Regions from separate parts of the Bacillus tuaregi genome, predicted to be linked through region 1. Evidence: riboswitches for the same ligand, from Rfam matches in the RefSeq annotation. Region 1 holds a riboswitch; the other holds the start of a gene.
What was found. A riboswitch is a leader RNA that binds a small molecule or an ion and turns the genes downstream of it on or off. The one in region 1 is predicted to bind cyclic di-GMP.
Positions count from the first base shown of each region.

Region 2: linked by a shared signal. The riboswitch ahead of BQ5321_RS04205 (response regulator) and the one ahead of BQ5321_RS01360 (diguanylate cyclase domain-containing protein) in region 1 are both predicted to bind cyclic di-GMP.

Region 1 covers NZ_LT629730.1:144,725-155,338, forward strand. The annotation lists gene BQ5321_RS01340 (L-lactate MFS transporter) at 1-198, shown strand, start outside; gene BQ5321_RS01345 (sensor domain-containing diguanylate cyclase) at 324-1,550, opposite strand; gene BQ5321_RS01350 (EAL domain-containing protein) at 1,865-3,052, opposite strand; gene BQ5321_RS01355 (IS110 family RNA-guided transposase) at 3,262-4,497, shown strand; gene BQ5321_RS01360 (diguanylate cyclase domain-containing protein) at 4,548-6,416, opposite strand; cyclic di-GMP riboswitch class I at 6,514-6,599, opposite strand; gene codY (GTP-sensing pleiotropic transcriptional regulator CodY) at 7,254-8,063, shown strand; partial or broken gene BQ5321_RS25035 (methyl-accepting chemotaxis protein) at 8,755-9,084, shown strand; gene BQ5321_RS01375 (sensor histidine kinase) at 9,271-10,299, opposite strand; gene BQ5321_RS01380 (response regulator transcription factor) at 10,296-10,614, opposite strand, start outside.
Region 2 covers NZ_LT629731.1:363,732-374,345, forward strand. The annotation lists gene BQ5321_RS04175 (anti-sigma factor C-terminal domain-containing protein) at 1-547, opposite strand, end outside; gene BQ5321_RS04180 (sigma-70 family RNA polymerase sigma factor) at 547-1,023, opposite strand; gene BQ5321_RS04185 (hypothetical protein) at 1,571-1,798, shown strand; gene BQ5321_RS04190 (zinc ribbon domain-containing protein) at 2,238-2,501, shown strand; gene BQ5321_RS04195 (DUF5412 family protein) at 2,895-3,326, shown strand; gene BQ5321_RS04200 (pyridoxamine 5'-phosphate oxidase family protein) at 3,406-3,894, opposite strand; cyclic di-GMP riboswitch class I at 4,050-4,139, shown strand; gene BQ5321_RS04205 (response regulator) at 4,251-4,559, shown strand; gene BQ5321_RS04210 (DUF4179 domain-containing protein) at 4,700-6,001, opposite strand; gene BQ5321_RS04215 (sigma-70 family RNA polymerase sigma factor) at 5,977-6,516, opposite strand; gene BQ5321_RS04220 (TetR/AcrR family transcriptional regulator) at 6,701-7,300, shown strand; gene BQ5321_RS04225 (YqeB family protein) at 7,318-7,992, shown strand; gene BQ5321_RS04230 (hypothetical protein) at 8,089-8,700, opposite strand; gene BQ5321_RS04235 (hypothetical protein) at 8,730-9,368, opposite strand; gene BQ5321_RS04240 (permease prefix domain 1-containing protein) at 9,374-9,784, opposite strand; gene BQ5321_RS04245 (PadR family transcriptional regulator) at 9,781-10,110, opposite strand; gene BQ5321_RS04250 (TetR/AcrR family transcriptional regulator) at 10,350-10,614, shown strand, end outside.

The DNA.
Region 1 (10,614 bases):
ATTTATCAAGGTTTCGGATTAGGTGCCTTAAGCGCCTCCTTCATCTCCATCCTGCTTGGAGGATTCGCATCAACGTTTAAACTGATCATGGTGTTAAGTATTATGTCAGTCATCATCGCCTTGACACTTAAAGCACCAAGGGCTAAGCAAGAAAAAGGAAAAGTCGTCCTCAAAAAATTACAGCATAAAGCTAGCTGAGTGACAGGCACCGCCCGAAGTATGTCGAATGAGGGCACATCCTGCCATTTAAATCCATAATAAAAAGCAATCCCTGTAAGGCGAACCTTCCACAGGGATTGCTTTTTCGTCTATTGTTAGCTATCTCAACGTCTAGAGTCAAACAGTTGAGTTACTATTTTTTGAAAAACATTAGGTTTCTTAGCCAGCAACTCCTCAAGCTCTGGTCGATAGAATTGGAAATTGGCTTTTCCTTGGCTTTTCGCGTAGTACATCGCCTTGTCAGCGTTATTGATGAGTGTGTCTTGATCTTTTCCGTCTTTTGGATATAAGCTAATGCCGATACTTGGTGTGACAGTCGCTAGTTTTCCATTTAATTGATAAGACTGCGAGATTTCATCTAAAAGTCGCTCAGCGGTCTTTTCGATATTTCTTTGATTGGTTGCTTCAAATACAATCAAAAACTCGTCCCCGCCAAGACGGGCAATGAAATCTTCCTCGCGAACCGAATCATTCAGCCTGTTTGCGACTTCTTTTAATAACAGATCACCGATTTCATGTCCCATTGTATCATTGACCTTCTTAAATCCATCTAAATCCACAAACATGATTCCTAACGTATTTTTCTGCCGCTTGGAGCGGGCTAATGACTTTTTAAGCTGTCGTTCCATTAAGGAGCGATTGGCCAAATTCGTTAAATCATCATAATAAGCCATCTGCTTTAATTGAAACTCAAGCTTCTTACGATCGGAAATATCAATCACATTTCCCTGAACCCTAATCACTTCGCCCAATTCATTTTTTATCGGGATTTCTCTTTGAATGACCCAGCGTGTGTCACCGTTAGAAAGCACAACTCGATATTCGGAGGTGATCATTTCACCTGAAAGTAACCGCTGATCTTTTTCATCTCTACCAGCGATATCCTCATGATGTACGGCATGTCTCCAAAGGTGAGGATTACTCATGAGTTCTTGATGTGTATAGCCAAAAATATGTTCAGCACCCTTTGATATATAAATTTTATTTGTAGTCACGTCAAAGGAAAAAATTGCAATATCAGTTATGTTATCAAGGTTTTGTTCAATCAACCTGATATTTTGCGATAGTTTTTCGTTTTCTTTCTCTAATACGTCCATTCGTTGTCTGTACGCTTCTATTTCTAATCTCTGTATTTCTTCCCTTTGCTTTTCTTCTTCTTGATAGACTAATTCCTGTTTTTTCCATAATAGCCATAGAAAAGTCAGGATGAAAATGTAGATAATCATTGTTGTGATGGATATTTTGCCAATCAATAAATAGCTATGGGTAGCGAACGCTAGTGTAAAAAGCACATATGTTAGAATGAGGACATTTTTTCTGGTAAAAGCCATTGTATTCTCCTTCCATCCTGCTGCTTGAATGCAAGTAAACCAAATTCATGATAGATAGACTTCATGCTTTTATAAAAATTTTTGTTCTGCTTGTGATTGAATATGTTCTGCATGTGGGGTAATGAATTTTCCGTGAGCGTGACTAACGAAGTAAAAAACGGTTAAACGATTGAAAAAAATAGTAGCCTTTTCTGTTATCAATAAAGGCTATTCGACTAACTTTGACAGTATATAAAACGCCGGAACTATTTGAAATGGTATCCGTTTTTATGACATAAAACGAATGATATATCAAAAGTCCCGGCTTATCAACCCTAATTCTGAGGGTTAACAGAGAAATATTGCTGCTTCGATTCCTGAAGAAAATCACTGTTCGGTAAAAATTGTTTTTTATTGACTTGAATGCTCAATCGATTAAAAAGAGGGGCTAATTTATCTCTATCGATTCTGCTAATTTGAAATTCAAGTCCATATTGAAAGAGATTATCGACTTCCATTTTCCAGACAATGACACCGATAAATGTAACCGACTCATTTAATATGGTCGTTGTAAATTGTAGCAGAATATCCTTTTGAACGGGTAAGTTAATATTTGTTAGAAAGCGTAAACCACCAAGGCTTATGTTTTCAATTAAGGCATTGGAATAGCCTAGGTTTGTATCCTTGTCCTTAAATTTAATAATCGTCATGTCTGCACATAAAGGATTCTGAAAGGCTAGACGATAATATTTGCGTCGGTTTTCCACAATCGATTTTGGTCTGCGTACTTGTACAGGCTTTAGGATTTCTTTTTTCATCAGCTTAATCAGCTGGTTGGCCTTAACCGGCTTACTAAAAATATAGCCTTGAATTTGATGGCATTCCTGCTGCTGAAGAAAGCTTAATTGCTCTTGAACCTCGACACCCTCGGCAACGACTTTAATGCCTAAGTCCTTGGAAAGAATGATAAGACTTTTTATCACACTTTCATTCACTGGATTAATCGAAATCCCATCAATAAAGGATTTATCGATTTTAAGGATTTGAATGTCAAAATTGATTAAGTCAAATAACGAGGAAAAGCCTGTGCCAAAATCATCAAGGGCAATGGAAACACCATAGTGATGCAAATCAGTTATGATGTTTTTGGTCGTCTCAGACTGTTGAATAATCGATTGCTCCGTTAACTCTAGCTCGATTAATTCTGGTTCAATTCCCGCTTCTTCAATGGTGTCTTTTACAAACTGGGTGAAGTCTGTCTTCATCAATCTTTTGGGAGAAACATTGACGGCAATCGGAACGATGGGTAAGCCCTGCTCCTTCCAGTTTGCAATCATTTTGCAAACTTCCTTAAATACCCAGTCGCCAAGAGTACAAATATATCCATTTTCTTCTGCTAAAGGGATAAATTCACCCGGTGAGACAATTCCCCATTCTGAATGCTTCCAACGAATCAGGGCCTCGGCTCCTTCTATCTTACCCGTTCGTATTATAAGGTCAGCCAGAGAAATCTGGTTGACTATTTTTTATTCAATTTATAGATTGATAGTAGCCGGGGTAGAACGGACGCACCCGTGGGACTTGATCCCGACAACTAAACTGTTCGCCCTCTACTTGTTAACACATGATTAGGCTGGTTGGGACATTGAGATCCCGTATAACAAGCGAATATATGAATGACAAGCTAGATAGAGGTTACCGGTCAATCCACTACACTAGGAGGAGATAAACTATGAATCCAGTTGTTGGTCTGGATGTCGCTAAAGGTGAAAGTCAGATTCAAATGTTCTTGGATAAAAAGATGCCCTATAAAAACAGTGTGAAGGTTGAACATACGGTGGAAGGTCTAAAAGAGTTACACTCTTATTTACTCGATTTAGAGCGTCAAGCAGGGATGAAACCACCTGTCGTTTTGGAGTCAACAGGTCACTATCATGCCCCAGTTGTACAGTTTTTAGAAGCAAGAGAGTACATTGTGATTATCGTAAATCCATTGGTATCCTACCGGGCAAAAAGTTCTAGCTTACGAAAAACCAAAACAGATGCCATTGATGCTTATCACTTAGGCGAACTGTATTACAAGGAGGATTTAGAGCCTCAGAAAAAGCGTGGTGTTCAGTTATTAAATCTTCGGCATCTGACAAGACAACATGAAAATATGACGGGAATTATGGTTCAAACAAAGCTTCAATTTCAAGCTGTGTTAGATCAAGTATTTCCAGAGTATAAAGGTGTTTTTGGCGATTTGTATGCCGAGGTTTCATTAAAAACTTTACAAACCTTCCCTACCTCGGAGTCCGTCTTAAAAGCTGGTGTGGAGGAAATTGCACAATTTATTGATAGGCATTGTAAAGCACGTTCATTTAATTGGGCGCATAAAAAAGCAGAAGGATTAATCGCAGCTGCAGAACGCAATCCATTTCAGTCAACGCTATATCAAAGCCTTCTAGTCAGTCTGAATATGTATATTGATTTACTTCAAGCGTACCACCAACAACTTTCTACGTTGGAGCGTGAGATTGATAAGTTGGCGGTACAACTTGAAGAATATGAACTACTCCAAACAATTCCCGGTGTAGGTGAAAAAATCGCTGCCACGATTATTTCTGAAATCGGAGAAATTGATCGGTTTAGTCATCCCAAAAAGTTAGTTGCCTTTGCAGGACTTGACCCTAGTGTTTTTGAATCAGGTCGCTTTAAAGGTACGAAGAATCATATTACTAAACGAGGCTCTGCAAGGCTTCGCCACATGCTTTTTACAGCAGTTCGGTGTTCCATTCGAGATAGTCGTAAAAAGAAAACAACTGATGAAACCATTGCACGAAATAAGCGATTACGTGCCTTCTACGATTTAAAACGTGAAGAAGGTAAGCCTTATAAAGTAGCCATTATTGCATGTGCTAATAAACTTTTACACTGGATTTATGCGATGTTAAAAACGAAAACACCATTCCAAGAAACTATTTAATAACAGCATTTTCAAATAAAGCAAAAACCTTCCAAATTAAGTTCGGAGGGTTATTTGAGTTGCGCATTTTTAGTATAGCATGAAGTTGTTTTCGATTTAAAAGATTTTTCTTGACAATCTATTAGCTGGTTTAGTGTATTGACCTTTGGCTGGTATTCCAGATACATTTCGTTATTCATCAAGGCTTTTCGCAAATCCTTTTCTAATTGAAACTTTTTAAACGATTCAATGTTCATTAAGGATGAATAGACTTGCCAATGACTTTGTCCGATTTCCTTTATATTGTGTAAGGCAATTGCGGCTTTTTTTAAAAGAGTATGAGAATCCTCGCCATCAAAAGGGTAATAACAAATCCCAACGCTTGTGGTTGAATAGATTTCCTCCTCCTCGAGGTAAAAAGGCTTCTCAAATTCCTGAATAATCTTTTTTGCCACTTGGATGGCATCCTCTGCTTCGATAATATTTCTGACATAGATGGCAAATTCATCTCCTGCAATACGGGCAAGAAACGTATCCTCGCCCACGAGGACACGATTTAACCTTTCAGCAATACTAATAAGCAGCTCATCGCCTAATTGATATGAAAAGGTATCGTTAATCGATTTTAAGCGGTCAATGCCTAGATATAAAACAGCAAATTTCTCTGCATGGCTTTGCGACTGAATATGCTCGGTTAAGACCCTTTTAAAGTAACGACGATTCGGAAGTCTAGTTAAAGAATCGTGGTCTGCGAGAAACGAAAGAGCATCAATATACACTTTTTCCTCGGTAAAATCCTCGACAAATCCATCTATTTGCATCACTTTTCCGGTGTGCTCAAAATAGGGAATCATTTGGACGCGAAGGCATTTTTCAATTCCTTTTACATTTCGAATCCGATACTTATGGGTCACTTCTTTTCCATTGATTGCCTTGTCTATGTTTTCAATAACAGAGGGTAAATCATCTTCGTGAATGCTGTCGGTCCATAATAAAGGCTTCATCATTAGTTCAGCTTGATTTAACCCATATATGTCCTCTAAGCCCTTGGAGCAGAATATATGTCGATTTTCGTTTAAACTATAGGACCAAATCCCAACCTGTAAACGATCGGTAATCGATTGTAGCATCTGTTCATTTTTGTTTAACTGATTTTCAATTTCCCTTTGTGAAGTGACATCCTGAACGGTCCCTATTATCCGAATCGCCTTTCCTGTCTCATCAAGCATGATTTCAGCGCGTTGATAAAGGGTCCTTTGTTCCCCGCTATTTTTAAGAATTCTCGTTTCAAGCTCATAGCCTTCGCCGAAATGCTTGGCTCTACCTAGTGTTTTTTCAACCTTCTCTAAATCATCCGGATGGATTAATTTTGCTATCGATTCATTAGCAGGGATAAAGTCTGGATCCTCGATTCCGAAAATTTGATAGGTTTGCTGTGACCAAAAGGCTTCATTTTCGATTAAATCATAATCAAAGCTGCCGATGTTTGTTCTTTTTTGGGATTGCTGTAGATGATCGGTTAGGATTAGAATCCCTTTTTCGTATAATTGGGTGGTTCGCAAATCCTTACAGACACAATAGGTGAGTATACTTTTATCCTTCTGCACGCTTGGAATGACTGATATCTCCACAGGGATTCTATACCCTTTTTTATGGATTAACTGACAGTCAAAAGAAGAAGGGAGGTTATGAAAGGCTTTGTGGATATGGTATTGAAATTTCTCAAAGTCATGTGGGGATATCCATTTATCTATATCTTCCAAGACATCCTTAAGCGAATGTCCTAATAGATGGGTGAAAGCCTTATTGATTGATAGTATTTGTTCATTTACATTCATCGTAAAAATGGCGTCAGGGTAGTCTAAAAATAAGGATGTGTTTTCCAAAAAATTACCAGCTGTAGATGTTTTGCTATTTGTCCATTTGTCCCAAAAAAACATTAAAGTCCACCTACTCTTCATTTCCGCATATTTGTTCTCCATCTTGAAAAAAAGAAAACTCACATTCATACCGAAAGTGAGCCAAAAAGCATTTATTTTCGGTAACCTGGCTGGCATATCCATACAGACGTAGCCCCTCTAGTTTTGCGTCCCATCATTTCCAATGGTTTGCCATTTCGTATAAAACATATGTAATTTTCTCGTGATATTGATTATCATCTAATATATTATATAAAAATACTAAATTCTGTCAATTGATGGTATAAAATTCATACAATTACAATTAGAGTGACAGGCACCACCCGAAAAATCTTGTTTCACAAAATGTTCCACGCTGAGTAATGGATGGTGCCTGTCACCCCATTCGATTAACCTGAATTATTAGAAATGCGCGAATTATATTATTTGAGCGTTTAAATATACAAATCAGATTGAGTATATGGTACTATGTTATCTGGATTTGGTTACTACTGTAGTGATAGTAGAAAAAGGACTTAGATTACTTTTTGTGAATTTCTTCAGCCACTTATGACTATTCACATAAAAATGGACTCAACCCGAAGCCTCTGTAGGATAACTCCTAAACACTCTTCGAAAGAGAAATATCTATAGAAACGTACTTCCTTCGTTTTTCAAGGTTCAATAATGGACTTTATGACTTATGTTTTTACATACATCATGTGAATAAAACAACTAATTTTTACGAGCTTATTCTAATTAATATTATTTTTTGAATGAGATTTTTGTTCTGAACTGACCAAAGCTTTTTACTTTTTAGATGGACTTGATACGGGTTCATAGCATGGTAACTATATTTTTTTACAGGAGGGTATAATCATGAACTTATTATTAAAAACAAGAAAAATTAATGCTCTATTACAAAAAGCTGCAGGTAAATCTGTGAATTTTAATGAAATGTCAGAAACACTAAGTGGAATTATTGACGCCAATATCTTTATCGTAAGCCGGACGGGCAAGCTGCTTGGTTTTGCTGTATGCCAACAAATTGAAAATGAGCGGATGAATAAATTGATTGAGGCGCGTCAATTTCCTGAGGAATATACGAAGCATTTATTTACGATCGAGGAGACGTCTTCCAATCTGGATGTGAACAGTGAATATACAGCCTTTCCAGTGGAAAATAGAGATTTGTTTAAAACAGGTCTAACCACGATTGTTCCCATTATTGGGGCGGGTGAACGCTTAGGAACGTTAATTCTGGCAAGATTAGATAAGCCATTTCATGATGATGACCTCATTCTAGCAGAATATAGCTCAACAGTGGTTGGCATGGAAATCCTTCATGCAAAAACGGAGGAAAGGAATGAGGAGGTACGTAAAAAAGCCGTTGTACAAATGGCTATTCATTCATTATCGTACAGTGAGATGGAGGCTATCGTTCATATATTCGATGAGCTTAACGAAGAGGAAGGGTTAGTGGTCGCTTCAAAAATTGCCGATCGTGCCGGAATTACTCGTTCAGTGATTGTAAATGGTCTTCGTAAACTTGAGAGTGCCGGGGTTCTCGAATCGCGTTCATTAGGAATGAAAGGAACCTATATAAAAGTACTAAATGATAAATTTTATCATGAAATTGAACAGGTAAGGTCAACCAGTAGGATAAGTAACCTAAAAATGAGGGCCTAATCTGGGGCAGGATATGTATCTAGTTGAACCTAAATGTTAGTCATTTTTTTCAGCAAAAAAGGATTGTTCTCTGGTTTATACAGGGGCCAATCCTTTTCATTTTCCTCAGATTTTTCATAACAGTGTAGTCTTTATATGTTTAGTTTATAGACCAAGGGTCATTACTACAGTTTTCCCAAGAAATGGAGAGTTATTGTTAATGTTTAACAAAGTAGATTCTTTAGAGCACGTTGTTGCTATGATTCCTATATTAAAAGCGGCCGTACCAGCTGATTTATCAATCGCTTTATGTGATTTAGAAAAATTTATTGCTTATTTTCCCGGAGAGACTATTGATTTAAAGATTCATGTGGGACAGCCATTACATTCCGAAGAGCCACTCGCACTGGCACTTAAGCAAAATAGACGTCTGCAGGCTGAAGTGCCGGCTGAATTCTATGGCTTTGAATTTACGGGAACCGCACTTCCTCTTCATAACCAAAAGGGTCAAGTCATTGGTGGAATGGCGATTCAGATACGTAGGCAAAGCGAATTAAGAGCCATTTCCAATCAGATTGTCGAATCCTTATCATTAGCAAATGAACAACTTAGCTATGTGGCCAATGGCTCCAATTCACTTGCCGATTTTTCTCAAGAGCTTCTAGTACAATCTCATCAAGCAGGGGAGGATGTAAAAAATACAGATGAAGTATTAACGGTAATCAAAAGAATGGCGGATCAGACGAATTTGCTAGGACTCAATGCAGCGATTGAGGCAGCCCGGGCAGGTGAAAAAGGGAGAGGCTTTGAAGTGGTTGCAAAAGAAATTCGCAGGTTTTCAAAGGAAACCGCTACTTCAACACAGGATATACGTGATAAAATGTCGCAAATCCAATCTGTTACGAAAGAAATGGGAGCTTCCATTGAACAAATCACTTCTGTAGGTCAAGAACAAGCTGCCTCCATTCAACAAATATTAACTGTTATTGTAGAGATTGGAGAATTATCTAAAAAACTAAACGAGTTTGCTAATAAATTATAGGGGAGTGACAGGCACGCCCCGAAGTTTATCGGATTTTGTCGATTTGATGATAGGCACGGTACCACCTGTAGTAGGTTAGTACATATTCGTTAGTGGTCTCGTGCGTGTTCAAACGGGAGTGCTGACTATCGGCAGTAACTGTATGCTTGAAAAATAAATGGAAAAATGGACTTCCTACCTCTCCATCTAACTCAAATGATAATAATTCCTAATCTTTGGAAAGTGAATTGCTACTTTTGTATAGCTGTTTTCTTCTGATTCGATAGTGATGTCATGACCAAGTTTGTTGGCAAGCTGCTTGGCAAGATAGAGCCCGATGCCTGTCGATTTAGCGTGGCTTCTGCCGATGGTGCCGGTAAATCCCTTTTCAAAGACTCGGTGGATGTCTTCCGCTTTAATTCCAATTCCATTATCAAGAATATAGACTCTTTTTTCCAGAGAATCTTCCTCAAGCTGGATAGTAATCTTCCCACCTTCGTTTGTATATTTGAGGGAATTGGCTAGAATTTGGTCAATCACAAAGCCAAGCCATTTGCTATCACTTTGAACATATTGATCCGCAAGGTCCATTTCAAACTGGATTCCTTTATTAATAAACAGCTTAGCGTATTTCTTCACGCTGCTATTCACAATCTGATTCAGATGCACCTCGGTAATGAAATAGTCCTTTGAGAAGGAGTCGACCCTTGAATAGTAAAGGGCCTGCTCCACATATTGGTCAATTTTGTTCAGTTCATCCTCCAATTTATCGGCAAGCCATTCTGCGGAGCGGCCTTCACTGTTTTCTATCAGGAGCCGGCCCGCGGCAATCGGCAGCTTCACTTCATGTATCCAGGAGAGGATGAATTCCTGATGATCAAGCTTTTCATCATATAGCTGCTGCAGCTTGTGAAAATGGTCCTTTTGCCTTTTTTCTAAAAAACGTAGAAACAGTCTTTGCTCCTGGCTGGAGGGCTGCAGTATACTCACAAGCACTCCGTCCTGTTCACTTTCAGTCCACTCCATTAATTCGCGATAAAATGTACGATGATAAAAATAACCGATGGTGATATAGAGAAGCACCAGCAAAAAGCCGCTCAAATTGATATATAAAACATTGGCAAACGCATACGGCTCTTCCACACTGACCACTGTCATTATGGAAATAAAGGCCATCAAAACCAAATAGAAGAGGAAGAAGAATCTTTTATCCTTTAAGTAATGATGAAAGCTCATTGAATCACATACCCCTCGCCTTTCTTCGTTGTAATGAAATGTTCCTTGCCGATTTCAGCGAGTTTTTTGCGCAGACGATTAATATTGACTGTTAATGTGTTGTCATCGATAAAGCTTTCGTCCTTCCAAAGCCTTCGCATGATTTTGTTCCGACTAACAATGGTTCCTTTCTGCTGCATGAGGAGATGGAGGATGATAAATTCGGTTTTGGATAGATTGATTTTTTCATCTCCATAGTATACCTCCCAGTCATTCTGGTTTAAGATGATTCCATCATGCTCCAGCACATTGGATGGAGCTTGGATGTACGAATAG
Region 2 (10,614 bases), on a different contig from region 1:
AGGCCTCGACAACCGTTTCCTCTGGCAGCCCGGATAGAACCTGCCACTCCTTCACGCTGTTAAATTCAACACTATTCTTCGGATGGGCTAACCATTGATTATTCTGCGTTGGGTATGTAGGATAAACCTTCTCTAATTTGGAATCGCTCTCGCTTTTGACAAGGTTATTCAGCACAAACTTTAAATCATAGTGCTTTGCTGGATAATATTCATCCCCAATCTGCTTGTATTGCTCGAAGGCTAGATTCATAGAAAATAAGGAAAAATCCATATCGAATTCCAGTTCCTCCAGAGTGGTGTTGGGCTCAGTGATGTAAAGTGTCTTACTAGCCACGTCCATTAAAGTAGTCGATTTAGTCCCAAACACATAATAGATATAGGTCAGCATATAGCAGGTTGGAACGATGAGCAGGAGTACCGTTAAGGTTGTCAGAATCAGCTTCCATTTCGAGGAAAATATCGCCCTTTTCAGCTTTTTCGCGCCATCGCTAGGTTGGGGCATCTCAGCCTGCTTCGCCTTTTCAATAAGCTTTTCATATGAATCCATTACGTATCCTCCTCCAAAAGTTTTCGCACCCTTTTACGCCCCCGAGCCAAATGGCTTTTAAACGTATTGAGTTTTAAATTTAAAATGCCTGCAGCCTGCTCATTCGTGCAATCATGCAAATCGCAAAGCAGGATGGCCTGTTTTTCCATCGGCTTAATACGGTCTAAATAGCCCAGTAGCTCCAAGAAAGAATCTTTTTCGATTAAAATATCCTCTGGTGTATGGGTATCAGCTTGAAAAAATTCATCCATTGTGACATAGCTTTTTTTCTTCCTAAATCGGTCAATGAATGTGTAATACGCTACTTTAAAAAGCCAGGGCTTTATCTCGGTAATTTCACTAGCAAGCAAGACGATGTGTGCCTTTGTAAAAGTATCCTGTACCAAATCCTCCGTTTCAAAATGATTACGGGTTAAGGAAAAAAGGTAGCGGTATAAGTCATTGAAATAAAGCGTATAGATTTGTTCAAGGTCCATTACTTCCCACCTTTCATTCTATCCACGTATCAATGGCATAAAAAGTTGCAGGAAAACGAAAATTTATTGCAACTTCTGTAGTAAGGTTTGATTGAAGCACGAAAAAGCGCAAACTACTATACATCGTACAACAAGAAGCTTAATTGAAGCATGAAAATAAGCATCCTGGTAAATATCCTACAACAATGTCCGAAAGATTGAACCGGCAAATATCGTAAATCCCGCTTAACCATAACCGTTAAGCCGGATTTAATCTAGGGTCGATTAACTGGAATATGCTATAGTAAAGTTACACAACGAGCCCCTAACGAGAATTCCCAGGTTAACTTCAATAGAGCATGCTTAAGCTTGGATTGGAATACAATGATCGTAAAGGCTTTATACATGCCAAATAGGCGATTCGCTATTTCGAAAAGGGCGATACTAGTGAGGCAGCTATTTTTCCGTAGAGGGAAAACAAATCCTTTTACGCAAAAAAAGAATCTTGAAACCTTACTTCAACAGAAACGTATATGTAAATAAATGGATGTCTATAAGGAGGATGCTGATGGGTCCTGCAATGGTTGCCTTCATTATAGTTGTGGCAGTTCTTGCTGACTACTTTTGGTTGGATAAGGATCGAAAAAGATGGGGCTGGATGAATAATTGGCCCAAGCTTAATAAGAGACTGTTCCTTTCCGGCTTAACTTCATTCAGCAAATGTTTTTGTAGTGAAAGCTTGCGACAGGTACAGAAGTCCTCCACTTCTACAAGTATGGGTTCAAACCCCGGCTGAATGAAGTTAAGCCTCCGGCGGATGTCACGGATTTTTTAAAGGTTGTTTATCGAGCGAGCTCGATAAAAATCCGGACGCAAATTCGACGGGCGAATTTGATTTTTGGTATCAGTATTGATTTATCTTGGCTTGAGCGCGATCTAACCTTTTTTCGAGGAAAAATCAGCAAATAGGAGGAGATGATTCCTTGGTCAACCTATTAGAAAACATATTCCAAGTGACCGCCATCCTACTACTCTTGTGCTCCATCTATTATTATCGGCACTTTAAAAAAATGAAACGCGAACGAAAGCTCACCAAATCTGAACGTACGATTTACATCATCACGCAAGTGGCCATTTTCCTTTGTGCAGGAAGTTATTTGCTATTGTTTTTGAATGGGAATATTTAGAGGGACAAGGGACCTGTCAATTGTCCCCATACGAAAGGAATGGAAAAAATGACAAACATACCAATGTGTCAAAGCTGTGGCTTACCTTTTAATGAAGAACACGCTCATTTTATTGCAAAAGAGCCCGATGGAAGGAAAAGCATTTACTGTACAAATTGCTATAAGGACGGAAAATTCCTTCACCCTAATCTTTCTCTGGAAGAGATGATTGAAATGCTTGTACCGATTCTAGGAGAAGCAATGGGCGAAGAAAAGGCAAGGAAAGAAATGACCGCTTTATTACCTACACTACAACGCTGGAAAAAAGAATAATTCATCTTAGGCAGAATTCCAAAGAACTTATTTTTTCAGAAAAGTAAATGTCTATGATCCGTGACGTTCCTACAACAGGTAGGGACGTTTGTCATTTTGAACTCTGGTCCGTGCTGTTCAATCTAATTCGTCTCACTCTCCTAACAGTGAATGTTGGGTTATCCATCCTGTCCCGCCTTTTGAATGAATACCTTTTTTACCCAAAGACCGATTTACTTGGAGAAATGTTATTTGAGAAGATAGTATTGCAAGATAGGAGGGAGTATCATTTTCATTTTATTGGGAGTCATCATTTCTTTCATTACTATTTTAGTATTTTTGATTTTAGCGGCTAACCTTATCCTTTTTTTTATGAAAAAGAATACTTTTCCCAAAAAATGGCTGATTGCAGCTTTGTCGGGGGTTGTTCTAGTATCTTCCATCTATTTGTATGTGATGTACTTTTTTACCTTTAATAAAATTAATCGGGATTTCACCCAAAAGGGACCTGGACCTGTTACCTCGCCTACTGAAGAATATACAGCAAATGCTTATTATGAACTATATGGTGGGGCAGCAGGCGGCGTGAATGTATGGGTTGAAATCACAAGCAATTATAAGAAGAATAAAGTACAAACTGTATACTATAGTGATGCCAAAAGTGATTTTTCTATGGAATGGCTCGATGAGGACACATTGTCCATTCAAAACGACGAACCGGATGACCCCCATTCGAATAGAAGCATCCAATTAGAAATCGGTAAAGAGATCTATCACGAAAATGGTTTGGCTTGCAAAAGTCTATTGCTGAAAAATACATATGAGACTTGCTATCAAAACGAATAATCCGATTCAACCAACCTTCGAATCTATCCTGCTGTCACTTACATAGGTTGTCCTCTAACGAGACAACCTTGATAAGTGGTTAATGATTGAATTCAATCGTTTCATTAATATCTATTGATTGAGCATTTTGCCCTGTCATACGTTTATAGTAAAAGGCGATATTCTTGATAAGATTTCCTGATTCCCAATATTCGGCTGCTTCCACATGTACCTTTATCAAGATAATATTAGGATCATCATAAGAGGTTTGCATCACTTTCTCGTAAACCTTGCTCCACAATTCTTTTTTCTTGTTTAAATCTTCAACGATTTCCGCTTTTCCACGGACGGAAACATAGGATTTACCTACATAGGCAACATTCACCTCTTGATTATGTAAGATTTCCTCATATTTATTCGTCGCTTTTTTAGTAAAAAACCATAAGTCTCCATCAAACTCTACTTCCTGTGTTTTCATGGGACGAGAAACAAGCCCATCTTCAGTAGCCGTCGTGAACATGGCCGTCTCTACATCTTGAATCAACTCTCTTAATGTTTCAATATCCTCTTGTTTCATCCTATTAGCCATATCAATCACCTCTTTATGGTTTTATCCTCCCCTGTCTATGAGCTTTTATTCTGGGACAACGGACCTGTCCCCATGGCCAGACTCGCCTCTAAATACATAGAAATTTTTTATGTATTTTTCGACATGTATAGACAAATTTAGATAAATAATTATTATAGTTATATAGGCAAATTTTAAGAAAGTAAAAGACGCAAAGCCACGGACCTAAAACAAAGCTTTTTTGTCATGGTAGCCGGGTTGCCAGGCTCAAACCTGAAATTATTTTTTTACCTATCCTATTTGCCTAAATCTATAGTGAAAAGGTATTAAATTATGAAAAGAATTCTGATTGCTGACGATTCTCGCTTTATGAGAACGTGGCTAAAAAACTACTTAGTGAGTTCAAGCATTTTGATTTTGTAGAAGCAGACAACGGATATAAGGCTGTTGAAATGTATAAATTGAATGCACCAGATATTGTATTCATGGACATTGTCATGCCAAAACAAAATGGAATCAACACCCTTAAAGAAATTATGAAACTCGATGCAAACGCAAAGGTGATTATGTGTTCTTCATTAGGTCAAAAACACTTAATCATCGATTCCTTAAAAATAGGTGCCAAAGATTTCGTCGTGAAACCTCATTTTCAGAATTTGGAATTTGTGGTAAACAATCATATTTAGAACAGAGGTTAACGGGGACAGGTTTGTCCCTGTTTTTTTTATAAAAATAGCCCTATCTCTCTGATCTATGAGATAGGGCTTACTTCGTATAATCTTCAATTATTTCCCTTTTGGATAACGGACCTGTCCCTGTGTCCCAACTATTCCTCTAGCTCAATCGTCACCTCTAGCTCCTCCAGAAACTCCGGCGGACTCATCGCCACTGTGACAATATACAGCTCCTCGAAAGAAGGTACTTCCGCAAAGGAAACCTGGTATTGATTAACCGTCCCGTCAACACGCACCGCTGGCTGATCGAAGTGATAGCGGGTACCAGCTGAATCCTCGAGCCAAATAGCGGTTGACTGGCTGTATAAATCCTCACCCTCAACCTGATAGGTAATCGTCGTAACGCCATCCTCCTCCGTTACTTCCAAAATGGTCAAGTGACCGATTTCCCCTTGCGAAAGGGTCATTTTCTCACCCTGCCATTGACGCCTCTCGAGCTCAGGTGCGGCCTCATTCATATCGATCAAATAAGGCTTGATGGTCAATGATTTCGGCTGCTCCTCCAATGGCTCATAATATTGCTTAAAGCTTTGCAGCACCTTCCCATCGACAGGTCCGCCGCCGCCACCCCCGCCGCTGAATGGCTGCAGCACTCGACCCTTGTCATCGATGACCTGATAATCTAGCATCATATATTTATTCGAATGGAACGCCTTCTCATCGATTAATAAGCGAAGCGCGATTTCAGTTGAAGTCGGGAAGAAGGTGATTTGATCATATAAAATCGTTAAATCCTTCTGCTGCTCGACCTTTTGCACCAGGTAGGACTCGTGATTTCCTTTTCGTTCAACAGGCAGCTCGACAGACCAGGCTTTCCCTTCGCGCGGGCGAATCCCAAGAACAAACGAATCGGGGATGTCATCGCGAACACTGACGCTGATTGTCCCGGCATACATGCCCTTTTCAATCTCCGATTCCCTTCCGCCCATACCATAGCCGCCAATCGGCTTGCCATCAATGAAGAGCTCAAGATTGTTCATAAAATGATCGTTTTGAGCCTTCTCAGGGGCCTGCATCAGGTAGCCAATATGGATTTCACCACCGTCATACAGCGTTTCCGTAAAGGTAATCAGCTGCCCGTCGATCTCCACCTGTTCCCCCATCACGGTCGTTAAGCCTTTTTCTTTGCCTTTTTTCATCCCAATATCGCCCACAAATTCAATCGCGGAGCCAATGACAGGGATGTCCTTCAGGGAGTTGGCAAAGGTAGGCGAGAAGAACGATAGGCCGAATGTCAATATAAGTGCCGCAGCGGCAGCGGTTAGTCCGTAAAAAAACCTCCGCTTCGGCTTTTTCCCTGGTAGCCTCTTCAGCGTTTCCTCGACACGTGTATCAATCATGCTTGGCAATGAGCGGTTGACGTCATTCTTTAGTTGCTTTTCCCAGTTTTCCATGTCTGAACCTCCTTATCCTTGGCCAATATTTTTTGCATTTTCTCGCGGGCCCGCCGTAATCTTGTCTTCACAGTATTTTCAGGTATGTCTAAAATAAGAGCTAAATCATGAATCGATAAATCCTCTATATAATAGAGCATCAGCAGCTGCTTCTCCGCAGCCGGAAGCATGTCGAGTAATTGCTCAACCTCAATTTTTTCATAGCCACTTTCGTTTGATGACGGTTCCGCCAGCTCGTCGATGGAAAGGAGATTCCTGTGCTTTCGAATCAGCTGGTGGCATTCATTAAGAAGAATCCGGACCAGCCAGGTCTTAAAATAGCGCGGCTCCCTCAGCGTATGAATGCTTTGAAAGGCCTTCAGAATGGCCTCCTGCATCGCATCCGCACAATCCTCATCACGAGAAAGCACCGTCCGAGCAACCCGGTACATCATCCATTTATACTCAAGAATCAGACGCTCAAACGAGGACCGATTTCCCTTAATCGCCTTCTTCACTTCCCTAGTCTCATTCACTATACGCGCTCCTTTCATGCCCTTCTATCTATTAGATACATCAAACCGGTGGAAGGTTTCAATTTTTTTGGACGGGGGACAGGTCCCATTGACAGACATCGATCTTCTATGAGAAAATAAAACTGATTGAACGACCAATTTTTTAATTGAGTAATCAACCAAACTATTTAAGGCGGAGATTCGGATGGAAAATAAACAATCTTTTATTGCGGAAGCACGTAGAGAGCAGATTATTCAGGCCTGCATTGATACGCTTGATGAGCTCGGCTATACCGATGTCAGTTTAACCAAGGTTGCAAAAAGGGCAAAGGTGAGTACAGGGTTAATTTCCTATCATTTTTCCGGAAAAATGGATTTAATCAATCAAACCTTGCTCTATTTACTCAACAAAAAACTGGCCTTCATTAGTGGCAAGGTTGTGCAAGCGGAAACGCCCATGTCACAGCTAGAAGCCTATATTGAAGCTAGTTTGGCTTACCAAGTAGCAAACTATAAGAATAATATCGCATTAATAGAAATTATTTTTAACGCGAAAAATGAAGAAGGGGTTCCTTTCTATAAAGTGGATGATGACGAGGAGAATGATCCATTGGCGGCCATGCTCAAAGAGATTTTAGTAGAGGGACAACAGCGACAAGAATTTTCGAATGAATATGATGCTGATATGCTTTGCGTCCTGATTCAAGGGGCAATCGAGGAGAGCATGCTGAAGCATAAGAATTCCTTTAGCTTTGAGAAATATAAGGAAGATTTAACGCGAATTATAACAAAAATCGTCAAGTAGCTGGAGGTACAAGCTCGATGAAACATACATCTACAATTGGTTTGAGTTTTATGGAAAAATTAGTTGCCCTATTATTTCCGATTGTTTTAGGAACGATAGGCTGGTTTCTTCCGAAGTTGTTGGATTTGGTAAAAAAAATCCCGTTCGTTTCCGATGCAAAGGTCATTCAGCTTTTAGAATCCTTTAACCCTTTTTGGGTGTCGATTATTTTAATGATCGCAGGTGTCGTGATCGGTGTTTTATTATCACTCACCGTCTACAGTGAAGCGCTAAAAATGAGCATCAGTGACCAAGAAATCCTGATCAATAAAGATGATAAAGAAAAAAGGATTGGAAAGTCGGAGGTAAAAGCAATCTTTATGGAAGGCCAAACCATCGTCATGACGGGCCATAAAGGGCAAGAGCTTTTGAGTGAAAGGACCGACATCAAGCAGGAAAGCATACGAGAAATGCTCCAATATCATCAATACCCCTGGTGTGAACAGGACCCATATGCAGATGAGTTCAAGCTTTGGACTTTAGAGAATCATACAGTGGGAGAGAAAGCCCATGCCATTTTATATGAACGCCGGAACGCAATCAGGGATGGCGATAAGAAAAAAGCCAAAAATTTCAAACTAGATTTGAATGAGCTAGGAATCGTTGTGAAAGACGAGGGGGAGAATCAGTATGTGCGAAGGATTCAGGGGTAATGGGATAAGGGACTTGTTTATCTGTCCCTAAAACGATTGATATTGGATACGTAGAAGAGCATAATCAGGGTTTGTGGTAAGCAGGGAGGGACAGGTTCATTGTCCCTCCAAGACTAGGTGGGATAATGAACCTGTCCCTCTGTCCCAGCGCAATTCGGGGTATTTTTTTAGTTTGCCTTGGAAGAGTAGCTGAAACTCCTGGCATTCTCTAAAGTCATTTGGCTTGATCAGGCTGCATGGTTTTCTATTAATGGATATTCCGCCGGCATTTAATATCGTTGCAACAAATTCAGAACAAAAGAATGCTTTTCTTGTACGGAGTTTTTTATTGATTAATACCCCGAATAATCCGATGAAATTATATTTGTACTTTTTTTGGTGCTGCTCGATTTGCTCTACTAACTGTCGCATCTGCTGATATTCACACTCCGAAACCGAGCAGCTGTAGATGGCACAAGCAGCATTTTTGAATAGCTTGCCATGCATATCTTCTTTTACAAAGCCCCCGATAAAGGGATTATTCGGCCTTTTCCTCCCGAAGCTATAGGTTGTGTCTAACTCTTTTGTAAAAGAAATGGATGCATGGTTTAGCGGCTGTCTTGTAAAAAGTCTGATCAATTTTGTAAAAAGCGTCCCTGTATCGGTAAGCACAATAAATACTTCCAGTTCGGACCCCTCCCATCTTTGAAAAATCATCTCATCCTGCAATCAAATTCTCCCCGCAAGAATTATTGAACTCACGAATCGATTTTTCTTTTATGCACAAAATAATACATACTTAACGGCCACCAAATCACAGCAAAGATGGGATAGACAGCCCAAATCGTATCGGGTGTAGAGATAATATTTAATAGAATAAAAAATAGACTAATAAACAAGCTTGCCTGCAGCGAGAAGTTGAAATATGTTTTTCTTTTCACATGATAAATGACAAGCGGCCACCATAAAACGACGAAGGCAGGGAAAATAACCCATGGATAGCCAGGTGCCAAAAATAGATTTAGGATTAAGTAATATAAAATAATGCCCGTCGAGCCAAGTAATGCGATAAGCAGCGTCCCGGCGTATTTCCCTACCGATACAAGAATCGGCCACAGGATGATGGGGGCGATGGTATATAAAACCCACGGATATTCCGGTGTATTTAGGACGTTCATTATGATCAGAAATAGGAGCGTCAACAAGCTGCATAGAAAAGAAAGGAGGAGATATTTCTTTTTATAGATACAGTAAATCCCAACCGCAGAGATTAATAGTGAAAAGGCAGGATACAAAGCCCAAAGATGCTCCGTGCTTGTTAAGAAATTGACAACGATTAGAAATAAAATCGTCATAACCGTTCCCGATAATAGAAATTCAACATGATATTTTTTCACTGAACTCACCCCTGTTTTCTTTTTACCCATTTGAAGTACATCGTTAGCGGCCACCATAACACAGCAAATGTGGGATAAACAAACCAAATCACATCAGGCGAATAGTAAAAATTAATAAAAATAAAGAGGGAAACAATCAAGATGCTGCCCCAGATGGAATACTGCAGGTTATACTTGGTGAAATCCCGCTTGCTTGACTGGATGACCTCCACGTCCAACTCTTTTTTCAAATCTTCTATATCTCCAAAATCAACGATGGCTTTATTAATCGCATCTTCTTCTTCTTTTCCTTGTTCGATTAAGTCCCAAACCTTTTCTTCCAGGTTTTGCAAAACCTCCTGCATGAGAGTGCTTTTTTTCTCACTATCCGGGATATCCTTAAATAATTCGTTGACATGTTGCTTTAATGGTTTCATTTTAATCCCTCCATGAATAAATCGATAATTTCCTTCGTTTCCTTCCATTCCTCAAATGTTTCTCTAAGAAAGGCTTTCCCAAGCATGGTAATTCTATAGTATTTTCGCTGACGGCCTTTTGAAACACTGCCCATATACGATTCAATTAGATCCTTTTTCTCCAGTCTTTGAAACACTGCATATAAAGTGGCTTCTTTTATTTGAAATCGGTTATCTGTTCGCGTACTAATTTCCTTTGATATTTCATAACCATATCGGTCCTTTTCTAAGAGCAAACGTAAAATAATTGAGTCTAAATGTCCTCGAATAATATCACTTCTAATCAAATTGACACTTCCTTACAGTTCATTTACTCTATCTGTCAGAGTAATCATACCTCGGATTACTCTATCTGTCAAAGTAATATAGTTGGGACAGAGGGACAGGTCCGAATGTTGACCTAATAGGTAAACAGATGTATGATAATAGTGGATTTACCTATTAGGTAAACAAAGCAAATATTTTTATAAAGAAGGAGATTTATATGTTCTCTAAATTCTTGAATTTGGAACCTAACAGACGGAATGTGATTTTAAATGCGGCTCTCAAGGAGTTTGCCAGCAAAGGCTTTGATGACGCGTCAACCAATGTGATGGCCAAGGAGTCAGGCATATCAAAGCCTTTGATGTTCCACTATGTTAATAATAAAAAGGACTTCTTTCTTTTTCTCTACGACTATTGTTTGGAGATTCTGGAGAGAGAATATTTTGATCGGGTTAATGTGCACGAAAAGGATATTTTCGAACGGCTGCGGGAAACATGCCTGCTTAAAATTCAAGTCATGCAAAAGT